2 regions of the Micromonospora sp. WMMC250 genome follow, and region 1 is predicted to be linked to the other one. Evidence: riboswitches for the same ligand, from Rfam matches in the RefSeq annotation. Region 1 holds a riboswitch; the other holds the start of a gene.
What was found. A riboswitch is a leader RNA that binds a small molecule or an ion and turns the genes downstream of it on or off. The one in region 1 is predicted to bind cyclic di-AMP.
Positions count from the first base shown of each region.

Region 2: another riboswitch for cyclic di-AMP. It lies ahead of O3438_RS12390 (C39 family peptidase); the one in region 1 lies ahead of O3438_RS29855 (coiled-coil domain-containing protein).

Region 1 is NZ_JAPZBJ010000002.1:6,549,219-6,557,000, reverse strand. Features, by position in the region: gene O3438_RS29865 (HelD family protein) at 1-881, shown strand, start outside; gene O3438_RS29860 (cation diffusion facilitator family transporter) at 988-1,905, shown strand; cyclic di-AMP (ydaO/yuaA leader) riboswitch at 2,019-2,150, shown strand; gene O3438_RS29855 (coiled-coil domain-containing protein) at 2,155-3,219, shown strand; gene O3438_RS29850 (hypothetical protein) at 3,337-3,852, shown strand; gene O3438_RS29845 (SRPBCC family protein) at 4,007-4,474, opposite strand; gene O3438_RS29840 (PfkB family carbohydrate kinase) at 4,657-5,619, shown strand; gene surE (5'/3'-nucleotidase SurE) at 5,616-6,443, shown strand; gene O3438_RS29830 (STAS domain-containing protein) at 6,461-6,823, opposite strand; gene O3438_RS29825 (hypothetical protein) at 7,212-7,352, shown strand; gene O3438_RS29820 (hypothetical protein) at 7,481-7,782, shown strand, end outside.
Region 2 is NZ_JAPZBJ010000002.1:2,842,076-2,849,857, reverse strand. Features, by position in the region: gene O3438_RS12405 (acyltransferase family protein) at 260-1,471, shown strand; gene O3438_RS12400 (hypothetical protein) at 1,565-1,951, shown strand; gene O3438_RS12395 (hypothetical protein) at 2,083-2,853, shown strand; cyclic di-AMP (ydaO/yuaA leader) riboswitch at 3,139-3,280, shown strand; gene O3438_RS12390 (C39 family peptidase) at 3,513-4,361, shown strand; gene O3438_RS12385 (alpha/beta fold hydrolase) at 4,496-5,242, shown strand; gene O3438_RS12380 (hypothetical protein) at 5,303-6,607, shown strand; gene O3438_RS12375 (CDP-glycerol glycerophosphotransferase family protein) at 6,642-7,782, opposite strand, start outside.

The sequences.
Region 1 (7,782 bases):
GGATCCTCTCCAACGCGGAGATCCGGCTGCTCACCACCGCGTACCGGGATCTGGACTCGACCGGGCTGACCATCGCCGACATCGCGCTGCTGGACGAGTTGGACGCGCTGCTCGGCAAGCCGGTGCAGCCGGCCCGGGCCCGTCGCGACCCGTTCCAGCTGGCTGGCGGCGTACGCGAGCTGAGCACCGCCGCCGACCGGCAGCGGGCCGCCCGCGCGGCGGCCCGGGAGCGCCCGGAGGACTACCGGGACTACGCGCACGTGGTGGTCGACGAGGCGCAGGACGTCTCGCCGATGCAGTGGCGGATGATCGGCCGTCGTGGTCGGCTGGCCTCCTGGACGGTGGTGGGTGACCCGGCGCAGACCGCGTGGACCGGCGATCCCGACGAGTTGGACCGGGCCCGGGACCAGGCGTTGGGCCGGCGCAAGCGGCACGACTTCACGCTCACCACCAACTACCGCAACTCCTCGGAGATCTTCGCGGTGGCGGCGGCGGAGATCCGTCGGCTCTACCCGGACCTGCCGCTGCCGACCGCCGTCCGGTCCACCGGCGTCGATCCGGTCGAGCTGGTGGTGCCGGCGACGGGGTTGGAGACCGCGACCGTGAAGGCCGCCGCCGACCTGCTGGCCGAGGTGGAGGGCACGGTCGGCGTGATCACGCCGGTGCCGCGTCGCGACGAGGTCGCCGGCTGGCTGGACGCGCTGGACGCGCCGAGGTTGCAGGTGGTCACCAGCCTGGAGGCCAAGGGCATGGAGTACGACGGAGTCGTGCTGGTCGCCCCGAGCGAGATCCGGGCGGATCCGGGTGCCGGGGTACGCACCCTGTACGTGGCGCTGTCCCGGGCCACCCAGCGACTCACCACCATCGACCCGACCGGCTGATCTGCGCGAGCGACCGCCGGCGGGAGGCGCGACCCGCACACTTGCACACATTGCGATGTGAACATACATTGGACCGGACCTCGGACGGCGGCGGAAGGTAGTTCACGTGGGCGCAGGTCATGACCACCACCACGGATCCGTCGCCAATGCCGCACACCAACACCGGGGTCGACTCTGGGCGGCATTCGGGCTGCTCGCCACCCTGATGGTGGTCGAGGCGGTCACCGCCCTGCACACCGGGTCACTCGCCCTGCTCTCCGACGCCGGACACATGTTCACCGACGTGCTCGGCATCGGCATGGCGCTCGCCGCGATCACCGCGACCCGGCGCGCCACCGGCGACCCGCAGCGCACCTTCGGGCTCTACCGACTCGAGGTGCTCGCCGCACTGGCCAACGCCGTCCTGCTCTCCGGCGTCGCGGTCTACGTGGTGATCGAGGCGATCCGCCGCTTCGGCGACCCGCACGAGGTCATCACCGGTCCGATGCTCGTGGTGGCCGTCCTCGGCCTGCTCGCCAACATCGTCGCCTTCGCCCTCCTGCGCGCCGGCGCGCGGGAGAGCATCAACATCCAGGGTGCCTACCTGGAGGTCCTCGGCGACCTGCTCGGCTCGGTCGGCGTGATCGGCGCGGCACTGCTCATCACCGTCACCGACTGGTGGTGGGCCGACCCGCTGGTCGCCGTCGCCATCGGTGTGTTCATCCTGCCGCGCACCTGGCGGCTGGCCCGGGCAGCCATCCGCATCCTGGTGCAGGCCGCACCGGAACACCTCCAGGTGACCGCCGTGCACGACCGGCTGGCTGCGGTCCCCGGCGTGGTCGAGGTGCACGACCTGCACGTCTGGACGCTCACCTCGGGCATGGACGTGGCCTCCGCACACCTCACCATGGAGCCGGGCGCAGAGGTCGGCGCGGTGCTCACCGCCGCGCGTACGGCCCTGCACGACGACTTCCGGATCGAGCACGCGACGTTGCAGATCGAGCCGGGCGCCGCCTCCGGGGCGTGCGGCTCGATCGAGTGGTGAGGGTGAGTTCCCCGTGCTGACGTACTCACCGTCCGTCACATTCGCTGCAGCCGCCCCACCGGTACCGGTAGGCTCTGTCCCGGCCGCCACCAGGCGGCGCCTCCCGGCGCCGGTGGTGGTCGTCGCCTAATCGCCCACACGGGCGAACCGGGGAACCACGTTCCTGGGGTGCATCCGCGTCAGCGGTAGGGATCTTCCGTCCCGAACCCGTCAGCTAACCCGGTCGGCGGCTGACGGAAGGAATGCGCAGTGGCACCAGCACGACCACCTGCCGCCCGACTGGCGGCCCTGATCGTCGCGATGCTCGCTCTCGGCGTCGCGCTCCCGGCCGGCACCGCCTCGGCCGCTCCCCCAACCGGCCAGCGGGCCGCCGCACCCGACTCCGACGAAGAGGGCGGCACCCCGGCACTCCGCGCCCAGCTCGAGGCCGCCAGCAAGGGCTACCTGGACGCGAAACGCGCCCTGGACACCTCCGTGCAGCGGCAGCAGCAGCTCACCACCCAACTGAAGACCATCGAGGTCGAACTCGACCAGCGCAGCGGCAAGGTCGGCGAGATCGCCGGCGTCGCGTACCGCACCGGCCGCCTCAGCACCATCTCGGCGCTGCTCAACAGCAACACCCCGGAAGGCTTCATGGACCGGGCCGCCTCCCTGGACGCGGTGGCCGCCAACGAGGACCGGGTGCTGCGCGACCTCCTCACCACCAAGGACCAGGCCAACCGCACCCGCGCCGCCCTGGACGGTGAGATCAACGAGCAACGCAAACAGGTCGCGGTGATGGCCAAGCGCAAGGAGCAGGCCGAGCGGGCCCTGGCCGTCGCCACCACCCCGAAACCACAGACCACCGCCGACACGGGCTCCAACCGGGGCACCTCCACCAGCAACGCGAAGGCCGCGCCGCGCAACTCCGACGGCTCCTGGCCGAAGGAGTCGTGCAGCGTCGACGACCCCACGCCGGCCAGCGGCTGCATCACCCCGCGCACCCTGCACGCGCTCAACCAGGCCAAGGCCGCGGGCTTCACCCGGTACGTCTCCTGCCACCGCAACGGCGGCTCGGGCGAACACCCGAAGGGCCGAGCCTGCGACTTCGCCGCGCAGAAGGGCGGCTTCGGCGGGGACGCCACCGGCGGGGACAAGACGTACGGCAACAACCTGGCGGCGTACTTCATCCGCAACGCCGACCGGCTCGCCGTGCTGTACGTGATCTGGTACCGGCAGATCTGGCTGCCCAGCAGCGGGTGGAAGTCGTACAGCGGGGCGGGCGGCGACCCGTCCAGCGACCACACCAACCACGTACACCTGTCGGTCTACTGACCGCTCGTGGCCGGCGCCCCCGTCGAGGGGCACCGGCCACGGCTACGTCGCGGGACGTACACCCGATGTCGCCGGTCGTCGGACGACCCGGCAACGAGCGGCGGGCAGCATCGCGGTATGCCTCGGATCCCACCCACCGCCCGCAAGGCACTGCTCACCCTGCACCTGATCACCTCGCTGGGCTGGCTCGGCACGGACCTGGTGCTGCTCACCCTCGGCATCGCCGTACAGCGGGGCGCCGACCCGGCCGTCTTCTACCCGGTCGGCGCGCTGGTCGGCACCGTCCTGTTCGCACCGCTGAGCGTCCTGGTCTGGCTGATCGGTGTCGTCAGCGCGCTGCTCACCCCGTGGGGCCTCCTGCGCTACCGGTGGGTGCTGGTCAAACTCGTGATCACCACGGTGATGGTCGGGCTGGTGCTGTTCCTGCTCACCCCGAATCTGCGGCACGCCGGAGCGCTGGGCACCGCCCTGCCCGCACGCGATCGCGCCGACCTGGTGATCGCGCCCGCGGTGTCGACCACCCTCATGATCATCGCGACGGTGCTGTCCACCTACAAGCCGTGGGGCCGCCGGCAGGCCGCCCGAACGACCACCGCGAGCAGAGCGCGCACGTCGGTGCCCACGCCGCCATGATCGTCGCCCCCGGCCGGGACGACGCCCAACGGCGGCCACGCCGCCCATGATCGCGCTGCAACCACGATGTAGTGGTCTCCTGCGCGCCGTCAGACCACTACATCCATGATCGAGCGTGACCTTGCGAGCTCTGGGCGCGGCGCGGGGTGCCGGGTCAGGCGGCGGGTGGGGGGTCGTCGGCGCGTTCCAGGGCCGGCCCCAGTCGGGTGGCCAGGGCGAGGTGGGCGGCACGGGCCTGACGGAACGCGTAGCGGAACAGGGGGGCCGGCGCGGTCAGGGTGATCTCGACGTCGATCCGGACCAGGCCGTCCGGCTCGGGGCGCAGTCGGGTGTGGTTTCGCACGGTGGTGGCCGGCCACTGACGGGCCACCATGACGATCTCGTCATCCTCGTTGATCAGCACGTCCGCGTGGTACGTGGTCGTGAAGCGCAGCGGGCCGACCGCCAGACGGTCGTTGATCGTGTAACTCGCCTGCGCACCAGGTCGGGGCGGCAGTCGACGGACCTGGACGATCAGCGGGTGCAGTTCGCCCTGCCGGGTCAGGTCGCTGAGCATCGCCGCCGCGTGGGCCGGTGAACACCGGGCCTGGACGGTGTAGCTGAAGGTATCGCTCTTGAGCACACCGTCTCCCGCCGTCGATGGTCGCACGATCGTCCCGTACCGATGTCTGGCTGGCAACGCCCGGCGGAGGAACCCGGGGACGACAGGACAGGAGGCTACTATTTGTCGCATTAGTGATGAATTACCCAAACATGTTGGGGGCGGACATCATGAACGGCGACGATCCGGTGAACGGGCACGTGATGGTCTTCGCGCCCACACCACAGCTGACTGTGACCCTGGACCAGCCCAACGAGCACCCCGAGTTGCACCTGCACCCCGGCGGGCAGGGCGTCTGGCAGGCCCGGATGGTGATGTCGCTCGGTGTCGACGTGGTGCTCTGCGCCGCCCTCGGCGGCGAGATCGGCCAGGTGCTGGAGCCCCTGCTGGTCAGTGAGGGCGTCGACCTGAAGGTGGTGGTCCGTGACTCCGGCAACGGCGGGTACGTGCACGACCGCCGGGGCGGGTCCCGGCAGGAGATCGCCGACGTACCCGGGCAGCCGTTGAGCCGACACGAGCTCGACGAGCTGTACAACCTGGCCCTCGGCGAGGGCCTGAGGGCCGCTGTGAGCATTCTGAGCGGGCCGAACGCGCCGTGGCTCGTCCCCGCCGACCTGTACCGGCGTTTCGCGGCGGACCTTGGCGCCAACGGTGGTCGGGTCGTGGTCGACCTCTCCGGCGATCATCTCGGCGCGGTGCTGGAGAGCGGCGTGTTCTTCCTCAAGGTGAGCCACGAGGAGTTGATCCGCGACGGCCGCGCGCGCACCGACGATAGCGTCGAACTGACCCGGGCCATGTACGAGCTGCACGCGGCCGGCGCAGAGACGGTGGTGGTGAGCCGGGCCGACCAGCCGGCGCTCGCGCTCATCGACGGAGAGTTGTTCGAGGTCGAGATGCCCCGACTGGAGGCCGCCGACCCGCGTGGCGCGGGCGACTCGATGACCGCCGGGGTGGCCGCCATCGTGGCCGGCGGCGGAGACATCCGGACCGCCATCCGGACCGGTGCCGCGGCCGGCGCGCTCAACGTGACCCGGCACGGCCTGGGCACCGGACGGCTCGACTCGATCACCGGCCTGGTGGACCGGGTCCGACTGGTGCCTGCGGACAGCCGGCCACAGGAGCGGACCACCCCCGACGAACTGGCCGACCGGGTGGTCGACCGATGACAGTGCGGGTCTTGATCACCAACGACGACGGGATAGCCGCGCCCGGCATCCAGGCCCTGGCCTGGGAGGCCGTGCAGCGGGGCCTGGACGTGGTGGTCGCCGCGCCGCTGGAGGAGGCGAGCGGCACGAGCGCCGCGATGAGTGCCATGGAACGGGACGGGAGGGTCGTCGTGAACGACCACCCGCTACCGGACCTGGCGGGAGTGCCGGCGTACGGAGTCGGCGGCTCCCCCGGCTTCATCACGCTGATCGCCCTGCACGGCGCGTTCGGCCCACCGCCGTCGGTGGTGCTCTCCGGCATCAACAGGGGCGCCAACGCCGGCCGGGCCGTGCTGCACTCGGGGACGGTGGGGGCCGCGTTCACCGCCGCCACGAACGGGTGCCGCGCGATGGCGGTCTCCCTCGACGTGCTCTCCGCTGGTGAGGCGACGGCGGCGAGCGGCGGCGCCGCAGTGGATGCCGCAGCCCGGGTACGGGATGCCGAGCGGCACTGGAGCACCGCCGCGCGGGTCGCCCTTGATCTTCTTCCCCGGTTGCGATCGGCGCCGTTGGAGAGCGTGCTGAACGTGAACGCGCCGGACCTGCCGCACGGGCGGTTGCGCGGAGTGCGTCGCGGCGCGCTGGCCAGCTTCGGCCAGGTGCAGATGACGGTGGCCGAATCCGGTCACGGCTTCGTGCGTACCTCGTTGGAGGAGCCGGGGCAGGCCGCGCAGCCCGGCACGGACGTGGCGTTACTGGCCGCCGGGTACGCGTCGGTGACGGCCATCCGGGCGGTCACCGAAGCGACCGACGTCGACCTGACCGGGCTGGACGAGCAGACCTGACGTGGTGTCGGGCCCGCTCAGGCGCCGGGCAGCACCTCGGGGGTGGCGGCACCGGCGAAGTAGGGCTCGGGGGCACCGAACAGGCCGAGCAGGCCGGTCACCCACAGCTGCCGGTGCACGAACCGGCTCGGCTCGGTGACCACCAGCTTGACGTCGCTGACCTCGGCCGTCTGGAAGCCGGCGACCATGGCGCTGATGCCGACGGAGTCGATGAAGGTGACCAGCCTCATGTTGAGCTCGATGCGCAGGGGCCGACCTTTGGCCAGCACCTCCGCGATCGCTTCGCGCACCTCGTACGCTGTGTCGACGTCGATCTCGCCCCGCGGGGCGATCTCCACGACACCACCGGACAGAACCGACTTCACGATCGACAGGCTCACGCGAGCACCTCCACCCGCCCGTCCCCCGGGCGCCTCATCAGTACGCGGGCCGCGACCGAGAGTATTCCTCCAACGGCCTCGGTCGCCACCCCTCGGGATGAGCAATTCGCGGATCCGAGCCAACAAAGCGGCCCATATCCGTACTTTTCAGTATCTGATTACTCAACACTTTTCGTTATCTGCGCCTCGTTGATCAGTCATGACCGACGCGTCGCCGGACCAGGGTAGCCGTCCGGGCCCGGCACGCCGGACAACCGCCCCATGACGTACGCCCGTCCCGCGTGCCACCGGCGTGTCGTCCGCACCCGACCACCCCGATCGGCGCCCGTGGTTGCCGTTCCGTCCTAGCATCAGGCCGGGACACCCACCGTGACGGAGAGGACCTTCAATGATCAAGCGGCTTGCGGGGTTGGCCGGCGTCGGCATACTGCTCGCCCTCGTACTGGCCTGCGGTTTCGGCGGAGGCGACGACGATGACGACGATGACGACGACTTCGCGCGGGGCGTTGCCGCAGTGGCGGTGCGATGAGGTTCCGGTGTGCCGGGTTTGCGCTCGGACGACCGTGGGCACTGGCGGTGTAGGCGAACCGTGACGCGCTGAACAGACGCCGAAGTCCGAAGTGGCCGGCGGCTTCGGCACCCGAGGAGGTAACCACGATGTTCGGAACCAACCTGCTGGACCGCCGCAGCAAGCCGGAGCGAATCGCGGACCAGGCCTGGGAGCACCTGCTCTCGGCCGTCAGCTCCGCCGGAGACAGTGTGCGGGACACCGCACGGTCGGCCCGTCGCAACAGCGGCGACCTCGCCGACGGTGCCGGTGACCTGGTGGGCTCCGCCGCCGAAGAGGCGCGACGCCGCGCCTCGCTGGCCTTCGACGCGCTGGCCGGTCGCCAGCCGGCTCTGCCCTGGACACTGCTGATCGGCGCAGCGCTCGTCGGCGCGGCGGTCGGCTGGGCCGT
Region 2 (7,782 bases), 3.7 Mb from region 1:
CGCCGATGGTGGAGTCCCTGAACTCCCCCCGAGCGGGAGGTTAACGGCGGCCGGCCCGCAGCCCACCGATCTGGCCACCGTGGCGTGCCCGTAGCGCCGTCGGCGGGCGGGACACGTCCGGTTCACCCGGGAGTGACCCGGTAGGGTGCCTCGGTGCGGCCCTGCCGGGCCGTCGCGGGCGTCGCCGTCGCGTCGTCCGACGCCGCGCCGAGGAGGATACGGACGTGCTGGTGACCCTGCGGATCTTCAGGATCCCGGCATGACCAGCGCCGCTGCGGTGTCGACCGCCCGGCCCGCCGGCACGCCCGCCCGGCTGCCCTCGCTGACCGGGCTGCGCTGGATCGCCGCGTTGCTGGTCTTCGGCTTCCACGCCGGCACCATGCGGATCATCGCCGAACCGGACTACAAGGCGGTGGTCGACGCGCTGTTCACGCTCGGCCTGTCCGGGGTGCAGTTCTTCTTCATCCTCAGTGGTTTCGTGCTGGTCTGGTCGGCCCGCGTCGGCGACTCCCGGCGCACCTTCTGGCGGCGGCGGGTTGCCAAGATCTACCCGAACCACGTGGTGCTCTGGGGTGCGGCCCTGCTGGTCGCCTGGTGGTTCGCCGACCCGGTCCTGCCGGCGGTCGCGCTGGAGAACCTGCTGCTGTTGCAGGCGTGGGACCCGCGCATGGGTTGGTTCTACAGCGTCAACACGGTGAGCTGGTCGCTCTCCTGCGAGTTCTTCTTCTACCTGTGCCTGCCCCTGGCGCTGCCGCTGCTACGCCGGGCCAACCCGAAGCTGCTCTGGGTGCTGATCGTGGCGCTGCCGCTGCTGATCCTCGCGCTCTGGCCGGCCCAGCAGTTGGTGCCGGAGGTGAGCCGGTGGTGGTTCACCCAGATCTTCCCGCCCGTACGGTCACTGGAGTTCTGGTTGGGCGCCGTGGCGGCCGAGCTGATGCGGCGGGGTCTCTGGCGCGGCCCGGGGCTCACCGTCGCCAGCCTGGTCTTCGTGGGCACCTGGGTGGCGGCCGCGCAGTGGATCCGCGCGGAGTTGTGGACCACGCTGCTCGCCGTCGCGTACCTGCTGGTGATCACCGCCGCCGCGGACGCCGACGTGCGGGACAGGCGCTCACCGTGGCGGTCCCGTCCGCTGGTCTGGCTCGGGGAGGTCTCGTTCGCCTTCTACCTGGTCCACGTCCTGGTGATGACGAGTGTGCTGCGGTGGAGCGGTGACTGGGGGACCGGGTTCACGGGCTGGCGCGGACCGGCAGTGGTGCTCGGCTTCCTGGCGGTGAACCTGGTCCTCGCCGGGCTGCTGCACCGCTTCGTGGAGACGCCGATGATGCGTCGACTCGCACCGCGCCGCCCGGCCCGGTCGGCGTCCGTTCCGCGGCAACGCGAGGCCGGTCCCGCCGCCGCCGACCCGCCGGCCGACGCCGCCGGGGAGAGCGGGCAGACCAACGACCCATCACGGTACGTCGACTCGCGCTGACACCGTCCACCCTGCTCAGTGGGGTTCGGCGCGGCGTGCGACGACACGCCCGTGGTCGGTGCGTCAAGGTCGGCACGACGGTAGCGTGAGGTCGTGCTTCCGGTCGCGTTCACCTGTCCGCTGTGGTGGGTGGCGCGCTGGGCGACGCGGGTGCTGACCAGCCTCGCCGTCGTCGCGGCCCTGGCGCTCGGCGCGGGCCCGGCCTCGGCCGCCGTGCCAACCCCGTTTGCCCTCGGATCACTCCCGGCGACCTGCCCGTCCACCTGCGCACAGGGGGCGGTGCACGAGGCGCAGGCGGCGACCGGGGAGCCCGTCGAGGAGTCCTCCCCAGCGTGGTCGGTCGACCCGCAATCGGCTCCGCCCGGCGCCCAGGCCGCCGCACCGACCGGCCCGCGGCCGGTGCGCGTGGCCGACTCCGACCGGCTGCCCCTGGTCCACGGCCCGAGCAGCCGGGCACCCCGGGCGCCACCCGGGCGCTGAGTGACCGGGACGAGCGTCCCGCCCGCCGCGCCTGTCGACCCACCAGCTCCGCGCCCCGCCGGCCCGTGCTCCGCCCTGGCCCGGTGGCGGTGGGGCTCCCCATCGCATCGCTCTCTCCCGAGGTGCCGACCATGGAGACCGCTGTCTTCTACCAGTTCGTGACCGAGGTGCCGCAGGCCGCCGCCATCTGGTCCACCCTGTTCCTGCTGGCCCTGGGCGTACTCGCCCTGCTGGTGGCCCGCCCCGAGCGGGAAACACCCCCGGACGACCCGCACACGGCCGCCCTCACCGCTCGTGAGGTGGCCGCCGCCGAGGCCGCCGACATGCGCCGGTACGCCGAGGAGGTGGCGGTCGCCGCGACCGGGGCGGCCCGGACCGCGCAGCGGCGACGTGCTGACTGGTTGACCGCTCAGGAGGAAATGGAACGGGCCTGGGCCGCGTACGACGAGGCGGACACCGCCGCCCGTCGCTTCGCGGGCGCCGAGGCGCTGCCCACCCCGCAGACCCCCCACACGCCGGCCGAGTACGCCGCCCGCGAGCGCTACCTGCACCGGGCCGCGATGACGGCGTACTGGCGGGGTGACCTGAGCATGGCGCAACTCGGCGACGTGTTCGCGCACCGGCGCGGCTGGGATCCCCGGCGGCACCCGGTCGAGCAGGAGGTGCTGCTCAGCCGGACGATCCGGGACACCCGGCTGGCCGACTACCAGGCCGCCGCATTCCGGGAGCGGGCTGCCTGGCGGGACGCGGAACTGGCTGCCGACTCAGCGCGAGCACTCGCGACGGAGAGCTGCGCGGCGGCGGCCCGGCTGCGACCGAACCCGCTGCCCGCGCGGCGAGCGGTGACCGGTGCGTTCCGACCCGCTCTGGTGGCGCGGTGGCGGCCGGCGCGGGCGAGTTGAGCCCGATCCGTGACGTGAGCCGGCTCACGCCGACCGGAATTCGGGCGTCCGGCACGATCGGCGCGAATCTTCCGATGAATCTGGTCGCATTCTCGGCGGCCTGTCCGGTTGTCGACCGTAGGCGTCACCGTAACCGCTTGTCCCATCGAGTCACGTCATCGGCAATACGCGCAGAAATTGCCGCTCCATTTCAGGTTTACGCAGGTGGTGCTGGCTTGGCAGGGGTGCGGACGGGCCAGTACTGTCGTCCCGTCCGGTGCGGTAACCGATCGCAAGAGGCGACGCCGCGCCGACCCGCTCAATCGTGATGAACGAACCGGGGACCCACCAGTAAGTCCGGGGTGAATCCGCGAGCCAGAGCCCGCGGTAGGGCGATCTTCCCGCCCGAATCCGTCAGCTAACCCGGTAGGCGGTGTCGGAAGGAGTTCCATCCTCGTGCAGCACCTTTCCACCCCTCGGTTGTTCCCTCGCCTCCACGGCGCAGCGGTGCCCCCGCTCATTCGTCCAGTGACGGTGAGCTGACCCCCGGGTCATCGCCTAACCGCCCGGCCACGCCGGGCGTTCCCCTGAGCGGTTCACCATCCGCGGACCACGGTCCGCGCGCTGGCGCCTGCCCGGATACCGGTCCGGTCGCCGGTGTGCCGCTCTCCCCCCGATCCGTGGAGGACCCCGTGAAGCACACCCTGCAGCGTCAGCTCCGCCGTTTCGCCACCGAGCGCCCGTACCAGATCGTTGCCGCCTCGGCTGCGGCCCTCGCGATCGCCACCACCACCGGCGCCCTGCTCACCACCGCCGACGACGCACCCGCCGGCCAGCGCACCGCGACCACTGTCGCCGAGATGCGCAGCGACGTCGCCGCCTCCCGCGGCGAGGTGCGTGAGGCGTCCCCGTCGGCAAGCGCCGCGCCGAGCACCGCCGCTCCGGCCACCACCGCCGCGTCGCCGGCGGCCAAGGCCAAGGCCAACCCCGACCTCACCCGTAAGCCGACGCCGCCGAAGCCGCCCGCGACCAAGGTGCTGGACTACGACTACGAGGCGCAGAACACGTACTACAACTGCGGCCCGGCGGCCACCCGGAACGCCCTCAGTGCCGCCGGTATCGACCGCACCCAGGAGGAGCTCGGCGCCGAGCTGGGCACCACCGAGATGGGCACCAACTCCGCCGAGGACACCACCCGGGTCCTCAACGCCGAGGTGAAGGGCGCCCCGTACCGGACCCGGATGTTCGCCGGCGCCCCCAGCCCGGCCCAGATGGGCCGGCTCCAGGCCGACGTCGTCAAGGCCATCACCGACGGCCGTGGCGTGGTCGCGAACGTCGTCGGCGACGCCGTCGACACCGACGGCGGTTACCACTCCTACGGTGGCGGTCACTACATCGCCGTCGTGGGTTACAAGGACAACGGCCGTACCGTCCGGATCGCCGACTCGGCCAACGCGGCCGACCCGTCGTACTGGATCACCACCATCGACCTGGCCAACTGGATCGCCAGCCGGGGCTACTCCGCCTGACCCAGGCACGCTGACCGCCGCGGGCGTCGTCCCCCACAAGGGGCCGACGCCCGCGGCGTTTCCGTCGGTGCCGGCAGCGTCTCCCGGGAGGGACGACTCTCGTACCGGGCCGTGAACCGTGGGAGACTGCGGCCGTGGTGGATGAATCGGGTGGTCAAGCCGGTCGCGGGCGGGTCCTGCTGCTCCTGCACGGAATGGGCACGACCGGGGACGTCTGGTTGCCGTGGGCGCCGCTGCTGGAGCAGCGCTGGGCGGGGCGGTGGCTGGCACCGGACCTCGCCGGCCACGGCTGGGCGGAGCCGCTGCCGTCGTACACCTTTGCGGGGTTCGCCGACCGGATAGCGCGCGGCCTGGCGCCCGGCGACCGGCTCGTCGTGCTCGGGCACTCGCTGGGTGGGGTGGTCGGTCTCGCGCTGGCCGCCCGCGCCGCCGGGACGCCCGTGGACGCCGTGGTCGGGCTGGGCATCAAGGCCGTCTGGTCACCCGACGAGCTGACCCGCGCCGCTGACCTCGCCGCCCGCCCGGTCAGCTGGTTCGCCACCCGCGCCGAGGCCGCGCGCCGCTACCTTCGGGTGTCCGGCCTGGCCGGCCTGGTCCCGCCGGACCATCCGGTGGTGGACGCCGGCCTGCGTCAGGTCGACGGCCGGTGGCGCCTCGCCATGGACCCGACCGCGTTCGCCGTCGGTGAGCCCGACCTGGCCGCGCTGCTGGCGGCGACCGACGCGCCGGTCGTGCTGGCGCGCGGGGAACACGACCCGATGGTCAGCGACGAACAGCTCAAGGAGTACGGGGTCCCGGTCGCCACGTTGCCCGGTCTCGGCCACAACGCGCACGTGGAGGACCCGGCGGCCGTGCTGGCGTTGCTCGACCCGTACCGCTGAGCGGTCCCGAGCGGAAATATCGGTCGTGCGGCCGTCTCTCCGACGCCTACATTCGCCCGGATGCCTGCCATTGATCCGTCCCTTGTGGTCGACGTGAGCCTGAATGTCGTCGACGCTCGACTCGACGATGCCGCGCGTCGGTGTCGGTCCCTGGTCGCCTCGCTCGGCGCGGTGGGTCTGGTGGCGTCCCGCACCGACGCCGACGGTCCCCGCGACGGGGTGAACGTCGACCTGACGCTGATGCCGTCCGTCCCGTCCGCTCCGGGCGCTGAGGCGGTGCGTCACCTGGCCGCGCCACTGCTGACGCGCTTCCGATGGAGCCGTGGCGATCTCGAGGTGGACGAATCGGCGGCCGGTCACCCGATGGGTTTCGCCGCCGGTCGGGAGCGGACGACCGACGGCGTGACGCCGATCTGTGTGTCCATCCGCGCGGCCGCCGACACCGAAGGCGAGTGGTGGGACCCGCCGGAGTGGCTGCCCGCCGACGAGTCCATCGTTCCTGTCCGGCGACGGGTCAGGCGGCTGCCGGCGGCGGCGTCCGACGACGACGTGGTGGCCCGGGTGCACGCCCGGCTGACCGCCCCCGATCTCGACACGGCTCTGGCCCGCTGCCTTCCGCTGCTCGGGCGGCCGGACGTGTGGTCCGTCGACCTGCGACAGATGGCGACCGACGACGGCGTCTGGAGTCTGGCCCTGCTCCTGGTGCTACCTCTGGTCGACGTGTCACCGCAGGCTCCCTTCGGGGCCGGTGTGGCCGCCGTGGCCGCCGAGTTCGGGTTGCCGTCGGGGCACCTACGCAGGTCACCGCTCGGAACGTGGATGGTGGCGGCGATGGAGACGACCCGGCCGCTCGGCGACGCGCCGGCGGTCGAGGCGCTGTACGTGCGGACCGGAATCGACCCGTTCGACCCGGGGCCGGTCGACCGGCCGGTGGAGACCCGGGAGATGGTGCTCCGAGGGCGGGACGAGGACGGTCCGGACGAGGCCGAGTTGATCCGCGCGATCGAGGAGGCGTTGCGCGACGCCGTACGTGTCCTGCTGGTGGTCGACGTCACCGACCCGGTCGCGGACGTCAGGGCCGTGGTCCGGGGCCTCTGTCGAGTCGAGGACGATGACATCGATTCCACCAGCACCGAGATCCTGGCCGACGGACGGCTGCGGATCGTCGCCCACCTCGGGGCCACGTTGATGACCGCCGAGGAAATCGTGGAGGTCGTCGTCGCATCGACGGATCTTCGCCCCTGGGTACGCTCGGTTCCCGAGTCGGCCGACGGCCTCGCGACCGCCGAATGGATTGCGCCGGCCGACACTCGCGGGGCCGTCCGGGTCGAGGTCACGGCAGGGTACCGGCTCGGGCTCAGCTAGCTGTCGGCCGTCCTGCCCGGCCCGACCGGCCGGGTCAGGCGAGAGGGGAGAGCTGCGGCGACCGCTCGGCCGCGGTGTCCGGTGCTGACGTCAGCTCGCGGCGGGCGGCGTTCAGGAAGGCGTCGGCGTACGACTCGGCGGGGAAGTCGCCCAGGTAGCGGCGGCGGGTGGCCCACCGCGCCTCAGCCAGCGGGTCGGTGTCCAACAGATCGGTCAGCACACCATCCATGTTGGACAGGTCGCGGTGCAGCACGTACCCCGAGCCGGCCAGCGGGAAGCGCTCCACGAACCGGTCGCCCTCGCCACCCATGTCGGTGACCGCGTACGGCTTGCCGGAGTAGAGGTAGTCCGAGATCACCCCGGACACGTCGGAGACCAACGCGTCGGAGGAGTTGACGCATTCGGTCAGGCTCAGCTCCCGGGCCGCCGCGCCGAACACGTGCTGCCGTCCGCTGCGGGCCCGGTCGGCGGCCAGCAGCTCGGTGAGTCGGCCCAACTGGCGCGCCGACGCCGGGTTCTGCGTCGTGTACGGGTGGGCCCGCAGGATCACTGTCGCGCCGCGTTCCAGCAGCCGCCGCAGCAGTTGCTCGGCCACCGGCAGCGAGCAGTAGTCGGCGTCGGCGTGGTGCCCGGTCCAGGTGGGGGTGTAGAGCACAGTGGGATGGGCCAGACCCCGCGCCGGTTCCTGGCGAACCTGGATCGACTCGACCTGTGGGCGGCCGACCACCACGAACTTGTCGGCGGGAATCTGCACCCCGGCGCGGGCGTATCTGTCGATCGCGGCCGGCCCGGCCACGAAGATCCGGTCGAAGATCCCGGACACCGGGTTGGCGCTCGGTGCCTTGTCGCTGTCGCCGTGGTGCAACTGCACGTGGGTGAGCTGGGTGAAGCGGATGCAGTGGCTGTTCTTCGCCCCGTGGTTGACGTAGAACGCCGCCCGCAGACTCGGCACCAGTGCCTCGTCCATGGCCCGCAGGGTCGGGCAGTAGACCACCGGAGCGTCGGTGGCCGCGGCGATCGGTGCCAGGAACTCCGGCTCGCGAAGCATGACCAGGAACGGGCGGCCGATCCGTTCCAGGTACGGCAACCACATGGTGACCTGGTATTCGGAGCCGGGCGGCGCGGAGAAGTAGAGCACGAACTCCGGCTGGTGCCGACGCAGCGCACGGCCCACC